Regions from separate parts of the Vibrio aquimaris genome, predicted to be linked through region 3. Evidence: riboswitches for the same ligand, from Rfam matches in the RefSeq annotation. Region 3 holds a riboswitch; each other region holds the start of a gene.
The links. A riboswitch is a leader RNA that binds a small molecule or an ion and turns the genes downstream of it on or off. The one in region 3 is predicted to bind thiamine pyrophosphate.

Region 1: it holds a riboswitch for thiamine pyrophosphate, as region 3 does, so the genes downstream of both, thiB (thiamine ABC transporter substrate binding subunit) here and thiC (phosphomethylpyrimidine synthase ThiC) in region 3, are expected to answer to the same signal.
Region 2: it holds a riboswitch for thiamine pyrophosphate, as region 3 does, so the genes downstream of both, thiD (bifunctional hydroxymethylpyrimidine kinase/phosphomethylpyrimidine kinase) here and thiC (phosphomethylpyrimidine synthase ThiC) in region 3, are expected to answer to the same signal.

What each region holds. Positions count from the first base shown of each region.
Region 1 is NZ_CP045350.1:343,664-347,953, reverse strand. It holds gene thiP (thiamine/thiamine pyrophosphate ABC transporter permease ThiP) at 1-1,289, opposite strand, end outside; gene thiB (thiamine ABC transporter substrate binding subunit) at 1,299-2,291, opposite strand; TPP riboswitch at 2,341-2,458, opposite strand; gene FIV01_RS01665 (flavin prenyltransferase UbiX) at 2,486-3,109, opposite strand; gene mpl (UDP-N-acetylmuramate:L-alanyl-gamma-D-glutamyl-meso-diaminopimelate ligase) at 3,124-4,290, opposite strand, start outside.
Region 2 is NZ_CP045351.1:839,136-843,425, reverse strand. It holds gene FIV01_RS18165 (VCBS domain-containing protein) at 36-497, shown strand; gene FIV01_RS18160 (HDOD domain-containing protein) at 505-1,335, opposite strand; TPP riboswitch at 1,461-1,575, shown strand; gene thiD (bifunctional hydroxymethylpyrimidine kinase/phosphomethylpyrimidine kinase) at 1,670-2,500, shown strand; gene FIV01_RS18150 (phosphatase PAP2 family protein) at 2,708-3,454, shown strand; gene FIV01_RS18145 (hypothetical protein) at 3,516-3,806, opposite strand; gene FIV01_RS18140 (substrate-binding periplasmic protein) at 4,244-4,290, shown strand, end outside.
Region 3 is NZ_CP045350.1:3,099,146-3,103,435, forward strand. It holds gene thiC (phosphomethylpyrimidine synthase ThiC) at 1-1,629, opposite strand, end outside; TPP riboswitch at 1,797-1,895, opposite strand; gene crcB (fluoride efflux transporter CrcB) at 1,965-2,348, opposite strand; gene FIV01_RS14405 (multicopper oxidase family protein) at 2,457-3,839, opposite strand.

The sequences.
Region 1 (4,290 bases), 380 kb from region 3:
TATTGATATTGTTGCTCAATATGCAACATAGGTTGGGATAGGGTTTTGATCACATAGGGTAATCCCATCAAAGCGTTCACCATCACCACCACCACAAAACCTAGGCTGAAAACATCCGTAAAACTTCGCAGTAATAAAAACACTCCAGTCGCAATAACCAAACTTGGTGTGACTAGAATAATGGTTCCGATCAGTTCAATTTGATCAGCAAAACGGGCTTTGGTATTCAACCTCAAACGTCGACTGGTCAACAAAATAGCAATGCCAGCGAAAAGAGCAAAAACACTTGCCAACAGCGCTATCTTGCACGATGTCCACAAAGCATTCCAAAACGCCGGGTCGCTAAGCACCTTGACCACTTGGGCATTTAATCCACTCCATACCACCATAAACAGTGGTGGTATCACCAACAAAAGGCTAAAGATAATCCAAAATCCATCCCATACTCGAGATCTCCACGAAGCGGATAGAGAGAAATGGTCACTTATTTGCGTCGAAGCTGTCACCGAAATAGGCGTTGCCAAGCGATGCACTGAGAAAGCAATTAGGCTACACAACAGCATTTGCCATAACGCTAAAATCGCGCCTGCTTGCAAGTCAAAGTCAAACTTTATCGCCTGATAGATAGCCAATTCAATGGTGGTTGATTTGGGGCCTCCCCCCAGTGCCATTACAGTCGCAAAACTGGTAAAGCACAGCATAAACACCAAACCAATCACATGGGGCAATTGCTGACGCAGTCTAGGCCATTCTATCCATTTAAATTTATGCCAATGTGTCATTCCAAGATGAGCACAAAGTTTGTGTTGCTCACATGGAATAGACTCTAGGGCCATAAGTAATAGTCGACTGGCGTAGGGCAAATTAAAAAATACATGAGCAAGTAAAATGCCTTTAAGGCCGTAAATAGAAAATGGCGCTGCAAACCCCATCCAATCAAGCAATTCAACTATTAAGCCTTTATTGCCATAGATAGACACCAAGCCAAATATTCCAACTAAAACAGGTAATACTAAGGTGGCGGAAAAGAGCTTGAGCACCCACTGCTTACCAACAAATGAATTTCGATACAAAGCATGAGCAACGGGAATAGCCAGTCCAACACTCAACAAAGTTGATAATGAGGCTTGATAGAAACTGAACTTAGTGACGTGTCGATAATAAGGGTCAAACCATATTTGTGACAGGTCTAATGAAGGAGTAAAAGATAACAATGCGCCAATGGCACAAATAACAAAGGCCGCGATGCATATCGCGACCCAGAGTCCTAGCTTGGGGATTTTATACAAAAGGTGCCCTTAGAAAGTCAAAGCGCTTTGCCATTCTCTAATCCATGCCTTACGGTTTTGAGCCACCTCTTCTTCATTCAGGCTTAGTGCCTTATTGGGAATGGTGAGAGTGTCAAAGCCGTCAGGTAAAGTGACGTCTGTGACCGGATACATCCAGTTACCCGTAGGCATCAGAGATTGAAAGTCATCGCTCAAAATAAAGGCCATAAATTGGTCAGCCAATTGAGGATTTTTTGATGATTTGACCTTAGCGGCAACTTCAACTTGGGTATAATGGCCTTCGCTAAAATCCGCAGCAGCAAACTTTGCGTCATTCTCCGCAATCAAGTGATAAGCCGGAGATGTGGTATACGAGAGCACCATGTCGGCTTCACCATCAAGAAATAGCGAATAGGCTTCAGACCACCCTTTCGTCACTGTCACTGTTTTCTTCGCTAACTGCTGCCAAGCAGGAGAGACTGAATCGCCATAAACAGACTTCATCCATAACATCAAGCCTTGACCCGGCGTTGAAGTACGCGGATCTTGGTAGATGACTTTAAGGTCGTCACGAGATTCGACTAGCTCTTTAAGGCTTTTAGGCGGCTTTGACAATTTTTCCTTGTTATATACAAAGGCAAAATAACCAAAATCATAGGGCAGAAATACTGAGTCACTCCAGCCATTAGGCAAGTCGACTGTTTTGGTATCAACATGATGCTTGGTGAGCAAGCCAGTTTTCTTTGCTTCAGGCATTAAGTTCTTATCTAAGCCAAGTACGATATCTGCCTTGCTATTTTTACCTTCTAAGCGCAAGCGATTAAGAATTGATACACCATCATCTAGAGCAACAAAATTCAGGTCGCAGTGACATTTTTCCTCAAATGCTTGCTCTATTTTAGGACCAGGGCCCCATTTAGCCGCAAAAGAATCATAGGTATATACGGTTAATGTATTATCCGCTGATGATGCTGAAAATGATGCAAATAGCGCTAAAGCTATAGTGCTATGAAGGGTTTTCACTGCTCGCTCTCCTTGATTGAGCGGCACAGGTTTGAGCAAACATTTATCACAAATATTTTGACTCAATTCCTACGCCAGTATTATCTGGTTCAGGTATACGGGTCCTAGGCAATACCTAATCTCAGCCTTATCACCAATAGTGATAACCAGCTCCCCGTTGAGTGTTGACCGAATTGTAATGGGAATTGAGCTATTTATCTAGAGTCATATCCCCAGCGTGGAACCATCTTTTGTTCTATACCTAAATGATCCAAGACTCGAGCAACCATAAAGTCCACCAAATCTTCAATTGAAGACGGTTGGTGATAAAAGCCAGGTGCTGCTGGCATGATAGTCACGCCCATTTGAGACAGTTTGAGCATATTTTCCAAATGCAAAGTCGAAAACGGTGTTTCTCGCACAACCAAGATCAATTGGCCGCGCTCTTTTATGACCACATCTGCGGCTCGCTCAATAAGATTATCTGACATTCCATGGGCAATTGCTGCAACACTGCCTGAAGAACAAGGACAAACCACCATCTGTTTCGGCGCTGCAGAACCTGAAGCCACAGGAGAAAACCAATCGTCTTTACCATAGACCTGCAATTGTTCTGAATCACACCCAAGATATTCCACCAAGGTTTCTTGGATAGCTTGGGGGTTACCGGGCAATTTCATATCATGCTCAGTGGCAAGCACCACTCTCGCTGCAGAAGATATCAGCAAGTGAACCTGATACTCTGCGGCTAGTAAGCATTGCAGAAGCCTCAGTCCGTATGGTGCGCCCGACGCACCTGTAAAGGCTAATGTTATCGCTTTGTTGTTTATTTGATTCATACTACTAGGTTCATTTACTCGGCAAGTTTGGCCAACAACTTTTCTTGTATGCCTTCAAAACCGCCGTTACTCATTACTAGGATTTGATCGCCTGGCATACTTCGCTCTATCACCATATCAACCAAGTCATCGACGCTGTTTGACGTATACGCTGGCTGATGACACTGCTCTGCGATATCGGCAACAGGCCAATCAATATTGTCTGGTTGATATAAGAAGACCTGATCAGCTTGGTCGAGTGAAGCAGCCAGTGAATCTTTATGCACGCCTTTTTTCATCGTAGCACTACGCGGCTCGAGCACAGCAAAAATACGCTGACTGCCAACCTTATTACGTAATCCACCAAGGGTAAGTTCAATCGCTGTTGGGTGATGAGCAAAATCATCATAGACTCGAACTTGATTGACCTCGCCTTTTAGCTCCAGTCTGCGTCGAGTATTAACAAATTTAGCCAGTGCCTGACATGCGAGCTCTGGTACAACGCCAACATGGCGAGCAGCAGCAATCGCCATCAGAGCATTGTCAACATTATGATCTCCGACCAAGTCCCATTTAACCACACCAGACTCAACACCTTGGAAAAGCACCTTAAATTGAGAGCCGTCTGCCAGCATTTTTTCTGCTCGCCAATCACCTTGCAAACCTGTGACTTCTTTTTCACTCCAGCATCCACGCTCAAGTACATCATCAATGTCTGTATCTTGCGGTACAAGAATACGTCCGTTCCCAGGAACCGTTCTGACTAAATGATGAAATTGCCGCTTGATCGCTTCAAGATCATCGAATATATCTGCATGATCGAACTCAAGATTGTTAATCACCAAAGTGCGAGGATGATAATGGACAAACTTCGACCGCTTATCGAAAAAAGCGCTGTCATATTCATCGGCTTCAACGACAAAAAACATACTTTCGCCCAAGCGAGCTGAAACACCAAAGTTTCCTAATACCCCTCCAACTAAGAATCCGGGTTGGTAACCACATTCCTCTAAGATCCATGCCAGCATGCTTGAAGTGGTGGTTTTGCCATGAGTCCCAGACACCGCAAGCACCCAACGGTCATGAAGAAGAAACTCCTGCAACCACTGAGGACCAGATGTGTAACGCATATTGCTATTGAGAACATGTTCGACACAAGGGTTACCACGGCTCATCGCATTACCAATCACAACAAGATCGGG
Region 2 (4,290 bases), on a different replicon from region 3:
GACTATTCATGCATTTTGAATCACAGGAGGCGGTTATGGCTCATTCCCTTAATTCTCAGGCTGGCCACCGTAGTGTCAACATCTTTAGCCTACGTATGTTTGCTGACAACAGGTCACATCACCCTGAAGCAGAGAAATATGACGCAAAGCATGATGATCATGATCGTTCCCAAAGTAACGGCTTTCCATTGCTGGTTGATTCAGGCGTGTTTGAGCTTCCGGACCAAGTCTGTCCTTATACCAAGTTTGATACGGACAGTGTGATTGCAGAGAAAGATACATTAGGCTCTCTGACCGTAGATTGTCATGGCCGCTGGTGCTACTCAGTGTATAACATCAAGATGCAATTTCTAAAACCTGGTGAGAAGAAAATGGAGCAGTTTTCTGTTTGCACCGAGCAAGGCCAGCAATTCACAGTTTTTTTGACTCTGATTGGGAGTCAAGGCGGCGCTATGGTTGATAAAGTAACAACGGAAACCTCTGCGTTCTCGCTTTGAGATCTGATTAGGCGGCATTGAGTTGTGCCGCCAACTCACGGCCACTTCCACGAAACTTGTCTATTGTCGCTGCAAAGTCAGCAGGTATTTGTAGAAGCCTAGAATCTGGATGTTCATTGATGTATCTCATTTTAGACTCATCGGTTATGAGTTCATCCCAATCTCTATTTATAGTGCGCGCCAAGTGAATGGTTGTGGCCATTTGAGGAGATAATTCAGCGTCTCTTGGTTCATGGAAGTTTGCGATAGCATCTACCATAGGCGCAGGGAAGTGCCATGATTTAGCTAATTTCGCACCTAATGCTGGGGCGCTGATATTTAGCAATTCTTCTTGGACAGATATGGCGTCTTCTCCATTTTGTGCTCGGGTTGCTATTTGTACAGCGGCCTCAGGTACTAATGTGTGAATCATGAGCTCGCCGATATTATGCAGGATGCCCGTAGTAAAAACTTCGTGAGGGTCCGCTTTCATTTGCTCAGCAATTTTACTCGCGATGACAGACACTTCAAAAGTATCTATCCAGTATTGGTTGAGATCTAATGTTTCCACTTTAGGAAAGGCACTCGATAGTACAGAGGCAACGACTAATGTTCTTATCGGTCCTGTTCCCACACGTAATAGTGCTTGATGAACGGAAGAGACGGGCGTATTCCCACCAAAGTGTGCAGAGTTAGCCATACGCAAAAGCCTTGCGCTAAGCACCTGATCAGTTGATATTTTTTTTGAGAGTTGCTCGAAATCCACTTCATCTTCATTCACCATGTTAAGCAAATCTTGAAGTACTTTTTGAATGCGAGGCAGTTCGTTGATCCGAGATAAAAGAGCTTCTTGCGCCATGTATAAAACCTCTGAGCCTATGAGAGCCATTACTATAGGATAGCATGTTGGTGTGATGCCTGAAGCGTACGTTGGCACAATAAAGTTTGGGGTGTTAGAGAACTCGATTTCTTGCTAGCATTGGATTTAAATAGTCGGGGAGCTTATATGGACTGGTGCATTATAAGCTGAGATCGCATTGCGGGACCCGTCGAACCTGATTCAGTTAATACTGGCGTAGGGAACTATTTGCACGGGTGCGTAAGCGGCACCTGTTCTCACTTTGCTCGCTTATATTGTGTTGAGTGGCAGTGATTGGCAAAGCGTTTCTTTACTTCCAGTACAAGGAGCTATTATGCCAAACCAAGACCTCATCCCTCCAGTCGTATTAACCATTGCGGGTTCTGATAGTAGTGGAGGCGCTGGTATTCAGGCTGATATTAAAGCCATTTCCGCAACTGGTAGTTATGCTTGTTCTGTTATTACGGCGATTACTGCTCAAAATACACTTGGTGTTTCTGCTATTCATCCGACACCACTTCAGCTCATTGAACGTCAGCTAGATGCGGTATTTAGTGATCTTGATGTTGCCGCTGTTAAAGTAGGAATGCTTGTGGACTCAAGCGTAATCAAGTTAGTTGTGGATAAACTTAAGCAACATCAACCCCAATACTTAGTCGTTGATCCTGTGATGGTTTCGACCAGCGGACAATTACTTACAGAAGATTCTTCAATTAGTACATTAAGAGAGGAATTGCTGCCGATGGCCGATTTAGTTACCCCTAACTTGCCAGAGGGAGCAGTGCTTATTGGAAAAGGTGAGCCTAAGGATACACACCAGGTAGAGAGTATGATCGAGCCATTGCGCCAACTTGAGTGTGAGGCTGTGCTTTTAAAAGGCGGACATATGGAATCTTCACCAAATAGTTCCGATTTACTGATCCTACCTAATCGTACGGAGTGGTTGCATTCGCGACGTCATTCAACCCGAAATACACATGGTACAGGGTGTACACTATCTTCTGCTATTGCGTCTTATTTGGCTCAGGGTTATCGATTACATAAAGCTATATATTTGGCAAAACAGTATATCACGCAAGCCATTGCTCATGCCGAATTGCTTAATGTTGGGCAGGGAAGAGGGCCTGTTCATCACTTTTTTGATGGTCATACCAATGTTCGTTGATATGCGGTTACCCTTAGTGTTCATCTAGGAACTGGCTCAGCAGCAACAGGCTATTGGTTCTAAGTTATTGAGTAATATAATGCTACTGTGTGATGGCTTTAACATGTTAGCGCGAACTTTCACTGATTTGACATTGATCTGATAAATTGTCCCTAGTGCATCGATTAATATTTTGCCTCTTCAAGATTTCGATGCGGAGTATAGGTGGTGAAGCATTCTTTATCTAGCAATCAATATTATGTGACACTTCTGATCTTATTTTTTCTTGGAATAATGGCGCTAAGTGTCTTTGTTAATGATATTGATTTACTCAGCTCTGTGTCAGTCCCTGTAGGTTTTAGCGCAACTGTCCTAACGTTTTCTGCGGGCCCCAAAGGGTTTGTTATTTCACTTATCGTTATGTTAGCTATTTCTTGGAAACTCATTCCAACACGTTCCGAGCGGGTAAAAAAAATAGTGCACCTAGGGTTGATACTTGTTCTAGGCTTTGGTTGTAAGTCGGCCCTTAAACAGCTGACTGAAATTCCTAGGCCATACACTGAAGTTTTGACTCAAAATCTTTTGATCCCCCAGCCTTCACATTTCTATAACCTGAGCTCGTTGCAGAAAAATGAGGTGATAGCAGAGATGGGGGGGATAGTGAGTGGTTGGAGAACGTCTCAATGGCAGGGAGAGAGAGACTACTCATTTCCATCAGGACACACTATTTTCGCTGCTGTTTGTTTGGCATTTTTTGGTAATATATTTCTCCGAAATGGTCGTTACTTGCTCACTCTGGCAATAAGTGCTTGGGCCATGGGAGTTGCATACAGTCGATTATGGTTTGGAATGCACAGGCCGATAGATCTTTTAGGCTCTGTGGTTTTTGTTTTGTTGATCTACCTGTTTGCTGACAAGTTGGAACGCTTGAGTGATAAAATTCTGAGCTGGTGCCTTAAAGCGAAATTGGGATAGAGGTCTGGGAGAAAGAAACTGTCAGGAAAAATACAACGCTTCCCAACAGTTACACTTTACGTTATAGATCTCGCATTAGTGTCTCGTACTCTTCATTAGCTTTCGATATGAGGAGGTACAGCTCTATCGCGTCCTTGTCATCAAGATCGAGTTGCCACTGGTTTTGTGCTTCCTTGCCTTTTAAGCGTGTCTTGCCTGCTAGTTTTTCAAAGCTTACGTTGCAAAGCTCTGTTTGGTGATGTTCTTTGTTCTCAATAATATCAACATCTAGTAGCCCAGTCGGGTTTACCTCTATATGTGCATGAAAGTGATTTTTATCTTGTAGTTCGTAGTCTCTGAATGTTGAAATCATCGTTAATTCCCCCTAGCAATTTATTGATGAGTTTTTCAATTGTAGGACAGTGTTTCGTGTGTGGTCACAAATAATCTCGAAGCTTGATCTTGGTTAAACAGGTGTTCAAAATTCCGTCACGGATTTCAGTCTTTTTTCGATTGCATTGATCGCATGAACGACAGGTGCGGTTACCGATACTTTCCCTTGCGGTTGATGTTGGAGTTGGTGTATGTCCTCCCATGCTCGCGACATCACATCATTTAATAGTAGGCTGCGGTAAACCCCATCTAATCATTTTAATGTCGCGCAGTTTTGAACCGGATGCGAGCACCTGTTGGAGTTATGAATTCCTTACTGTATTCTCATAATCTATATTAATGACAATTAACATTGATTTTTTTTGCTTTTATAACGAAATATCATTGTAGTTTTATAAAAATTTGGGGGAAATATTAGTGAAAAATCTACTATTAATTATGATATATAGTGTGACTTTTGTTCC
Region 3 (4,290 bases):
AAACTCAAAGCGTGCTTTGGACAAGGCATTATCTCGAACTTGCGCTCCGGGATGCCCCTTAGCTAAATCTGCCGCATGTGCAGCTATTTTGTAGGTAATCAGTCCAGTTTTGACGTCTTCTTTATTAGGTAAACCTAGATGCTCTTTAGGTGTGACATAACAAAGCATGGCGCATCCGTACCAACCAATCATCGCCGCCCCTATACCCGATGTAATGTGGTCATAGCCTGGTGCAATATCGGTAGTCAATGGTCCAAGAGTATAGAAAGGTGCTTCATGGCAATGATGTAATTGCTCTTCCATATTCTCTTTAATCATGTGCATAGGTACATGTCCTGGCCCCTCTATGATGACTTGTACATCGTATTCCCAAGCTATCTTGGTGAGCTCACCAAGAGTCCTCAGCTCAGCAAATTGAGCTTCATCATTAGCATCAGCAACCGATCCTGGTCTTAATCCATCACCGAGGGAAAGGGCAACATCATACTGCGCACAAATTTCGCAAATCTCTCTAAAATGTGTGTAAAGAAAGCTTTCTTCATGATGCGCCAAGCACCATTTGGCAATAATCGACCCTCCACGAGAAACGATTCCAGTCACGCGTTTAGCCGTCATAGGGACATAACGCAAAAGAAGGCCTGCATGGATGGTAAAGTAATCAACGCCCTGCTCTGCTTGCTCTATCAGGGTGTCACGCATAACTTCCCAGTTCAGGCTTTCAGCAACACCATTGACCTTTTCTAGCGCCTGATACATAGGAACCGTGCCTATTGGCACCGGGCTATTACGTAAAATCCACTCTCGCGTTTCATGAATATTGCGACCAGTGGAAAGATCCATAACCGTATCGCCTCCCCAGCGAGTTGACCAAACCAGCTTTTCAACTTCCTCTTCAATTGACGACGTAACCGATGAATTACCAATGTTAGCGTTCACTTTGACAAGAAAGTTACGGCCAATGATCATAGGCTCAGACTCGGGATGGTTTATGTTGGAAGGTATAATTGCGCGGCCCTGTGCTACCTCCTGACGCACGAACTCAGGGGTAATATCCTTGGGTAAATGAGCGCCAAAGCTTTCACCCGGATGCTGTTGGTTTAAAGTCTTGTCTCGATAGACTGCACGCCCCATATTCTCGCGCAGTGCAATATATTCCATCTCTGGCGTTACGATACCCTTGCGAGCATAATGGAGTTGAGTAACGCATTGACCTTTCTTTGCTCGACGAACACGAGGAAGATTCCCATACCTAAGATCATCAAGTGTTTCATCCGCTAACCGCTGCTTGGAATAGACTGAACTTACATCGTCTAGTAGCTCAGTATCGCTGCGCTCTATGATCCACCTCTCTCTGAGCTTAGGTAGACCATTATAAAGGTCGATGTCGTAGTCAGGATCTGTATATGGTCCAGAAGTGTCATAGACTCTAACAGCTTCATTGGGCTCAAAAACGGGGCTCTCTTTACTTCCACCAATCAAACTATCTGAAAGTTTAATTTGACGCATGGGAACACGGATATCGGGCCGAGAGCCTTCAACATAGACTTTACTAGAATTAGGATATGGTGCAGCTGAAAGCGTGTCTATAAACTGTTTTGCTTCCAGTCGAGCTTGTTTGCGATTCGACATAGCATTTTTCCTTGCTTTGTTATTCTTAGATAAAAAGTCATAAAAATGCTTGGCGGAAAGATGCGACAAGAGGTGTCAAACGAGAGCCAAATAGGGTTACTTCAAGTAACAATAACGATACAGCTGTGTTCGACAAGTTGATAGATAAACCAGAACTGAAGCTGGTATAGATATCTTCTCTTGTTCCCTTCGCAGATACTAATCTGATCAGGTTCAACGGATCCCGAATAAACGGTCTCAGCCTTATGGCACTCCGACAAGTAAACAAAGTATATAGAAGAGACTTGGTTAAACCAAGCCAAGTTAAACAGTAATTAGCGAAATATTGACAGTCACTAGAGCTTGGCGATCAATTGAAAGCCCACCCAAGCAGCAGAAATACTCAAAATAACATTCGCTAATATATTGAGGCCCATTTTAAAAAACTCGCCCTGCTGCATCAGCAAAACATTATCCATGGAAAAAGTCGAGAATGTGGTCAAAGCTCCAAGAAACCCCAAGCCGATAATTTGGCGCCATGGTTCACTGGCTAACATTTCATTTTCAAATGCAGCAATGAGAAGCCCCATAACAAAAGAGCCAATCACATTAACCGTCAAGGTTCCGTACGGAAAACCTCGTCCAAGTAAGGCAACAAAAACCTCAGTCACAAGATAACGAGAACATGCCCCCAAAGCCCCACCTAGTGCAATAAACCCAAGAATCGAAAGCTGTACCATTATCCCCCCAGAGAATACCTGTTACCTTTGGATAGTTAACGAACAATAGTAACAAATTATCGAGTAATATCACTGCAAAATAACATGAGATTTAAAAAGTTACAGGAGTCACTTTACTTCAATATAACCCATTAAGCCCGTTTTCATATGCTCAATCACATGGCAATGATACATCCAGCGGCCGGGATTGTCGGCAACAAATGCCGCTTTAGCCGTCCCATTCTTACCAAGCAACACTGTGTCGGTATGAAAAGGGGCTTCTACTTTTTTGCCATTCAGCTCCAATACTGTGAATGTATGCCCATGCAAGTGGATTGGATGATGGTATTGAGTAACATTCTTTAGATAGAAAATGTATGTTTTACCCAGTTCAAGTGAAGCAAGAGGCTCAGGTATATTATCTTTTGACATCCCCTCCCATGCTCGTTTATTGGTTAACCAGAACTTAGGCATCGACTTACCATTTTTGCCAACTGGTGATACTGCCCCCTCCCATTCGAATACAAAATCAAGTTTTTGAGCATTATCAAGGTCCAGATCGGGAACAGGGTTAAGGAGCAACTTTGGAATGGACCGCTGATCTGGCAGATCTGAATGAACAATATCAAACTCACATAATGGGAAAGGGAATCGCCCCTTCATATAACGCACATAAACACGCTCTCCTTGCTTAGGAGCAATTAAAGCAAGGTCAAGTCTCATACCTGGGCCAATTTTATGCTGAGAAAGCTCATAGGGGAATTCTATTGGATTACCGTCTATCGCTATGACCCATGCTTGAGCACCTTCAATAGCGATTGGGTAGGTCAAGGTATTGTCCACATTAGCTATACGTATTCGTGTCGCTGCGTTTTCTTTTAACTGATAAACCGGTTCATGAACGCCATTGACACTACTCCATTCACCCGGCGTGCCCATTCTTGCACTTAGGCGAGGGATCATGAGATCTTTCCACTGCCCCTGTTTATCAAGGTGCCAATGTTTGAGCATCAGGTCGTATTCTTGGTCAAACCGAACAGGAACTGACTCTTCGACAATGATCAAGCCAACCAAGCCCATGCCTAATTGCTTAACGCTGTTCATATGAGGGTGATACCAAAATGTGCCTGCATCTGGCGGGGTAAATTTATATACAAAGGTTTCACCGGGCATAATAGGGGGCTGACTAAGAAATGGGACACCATCCATTTCTATAGGTATTCGCAACCCATGCCAATGAATGGTTGTAGGCTCATCAAGTTTATTCGTAAACCGAATCGTTACCTCTTGCCCCTGACGACACCGAATAGTCGGAGCAGGTATCTCGCCATTGAAACCTAGCACATTGGTCGTATAACCGGGAACAAGCTCCACTGAAGCCGGCTCTGCCGTAAGATCGTATATCCATTCATCTGGATTAGTGGAAGTTCGAGTTAAACTACAAGCTGGAAGAACACTGAGTGCGGAAAGTGCTAGACCAGATTTTACAAATTGGCGACGAGAGATACTCATAGATAATAGAATATGAATTCAACAGGGCGATAAATGTAACAGATAAATAAGAATACTTCTCATCGATGTATAACAAAAATCATCGACCATCCATGAAGCATAAAAAGTTGAGTCGAGAAAAGCCTGCTGTTTTACAACTAGATCTTCTATATGTTACAGGAGTGGAGAGATTCTAAGCTCCAACACGCCCATTCTTTGGGTATAAGCTGAATCCGCTGCTTGAGAGCTACAAAGTAAAAAGGCTTCAGTCTTTAGACTAGAGCCTTAAATATGGCAGGGGTGGAGAGATTCGAACTCCCAACACGCGTATTCTTTGGGTATAAGCTGAATCCGCTGCTTTAGAGCTACAAAGTAAAAAGGCTCCAGTCTTTAGACTAGAGCCTTAAATATGGCAGGGGTGGAGAGATTCGAACTCCCAACACGCGTATTCTTTGGGTATAAGCTGAATCCG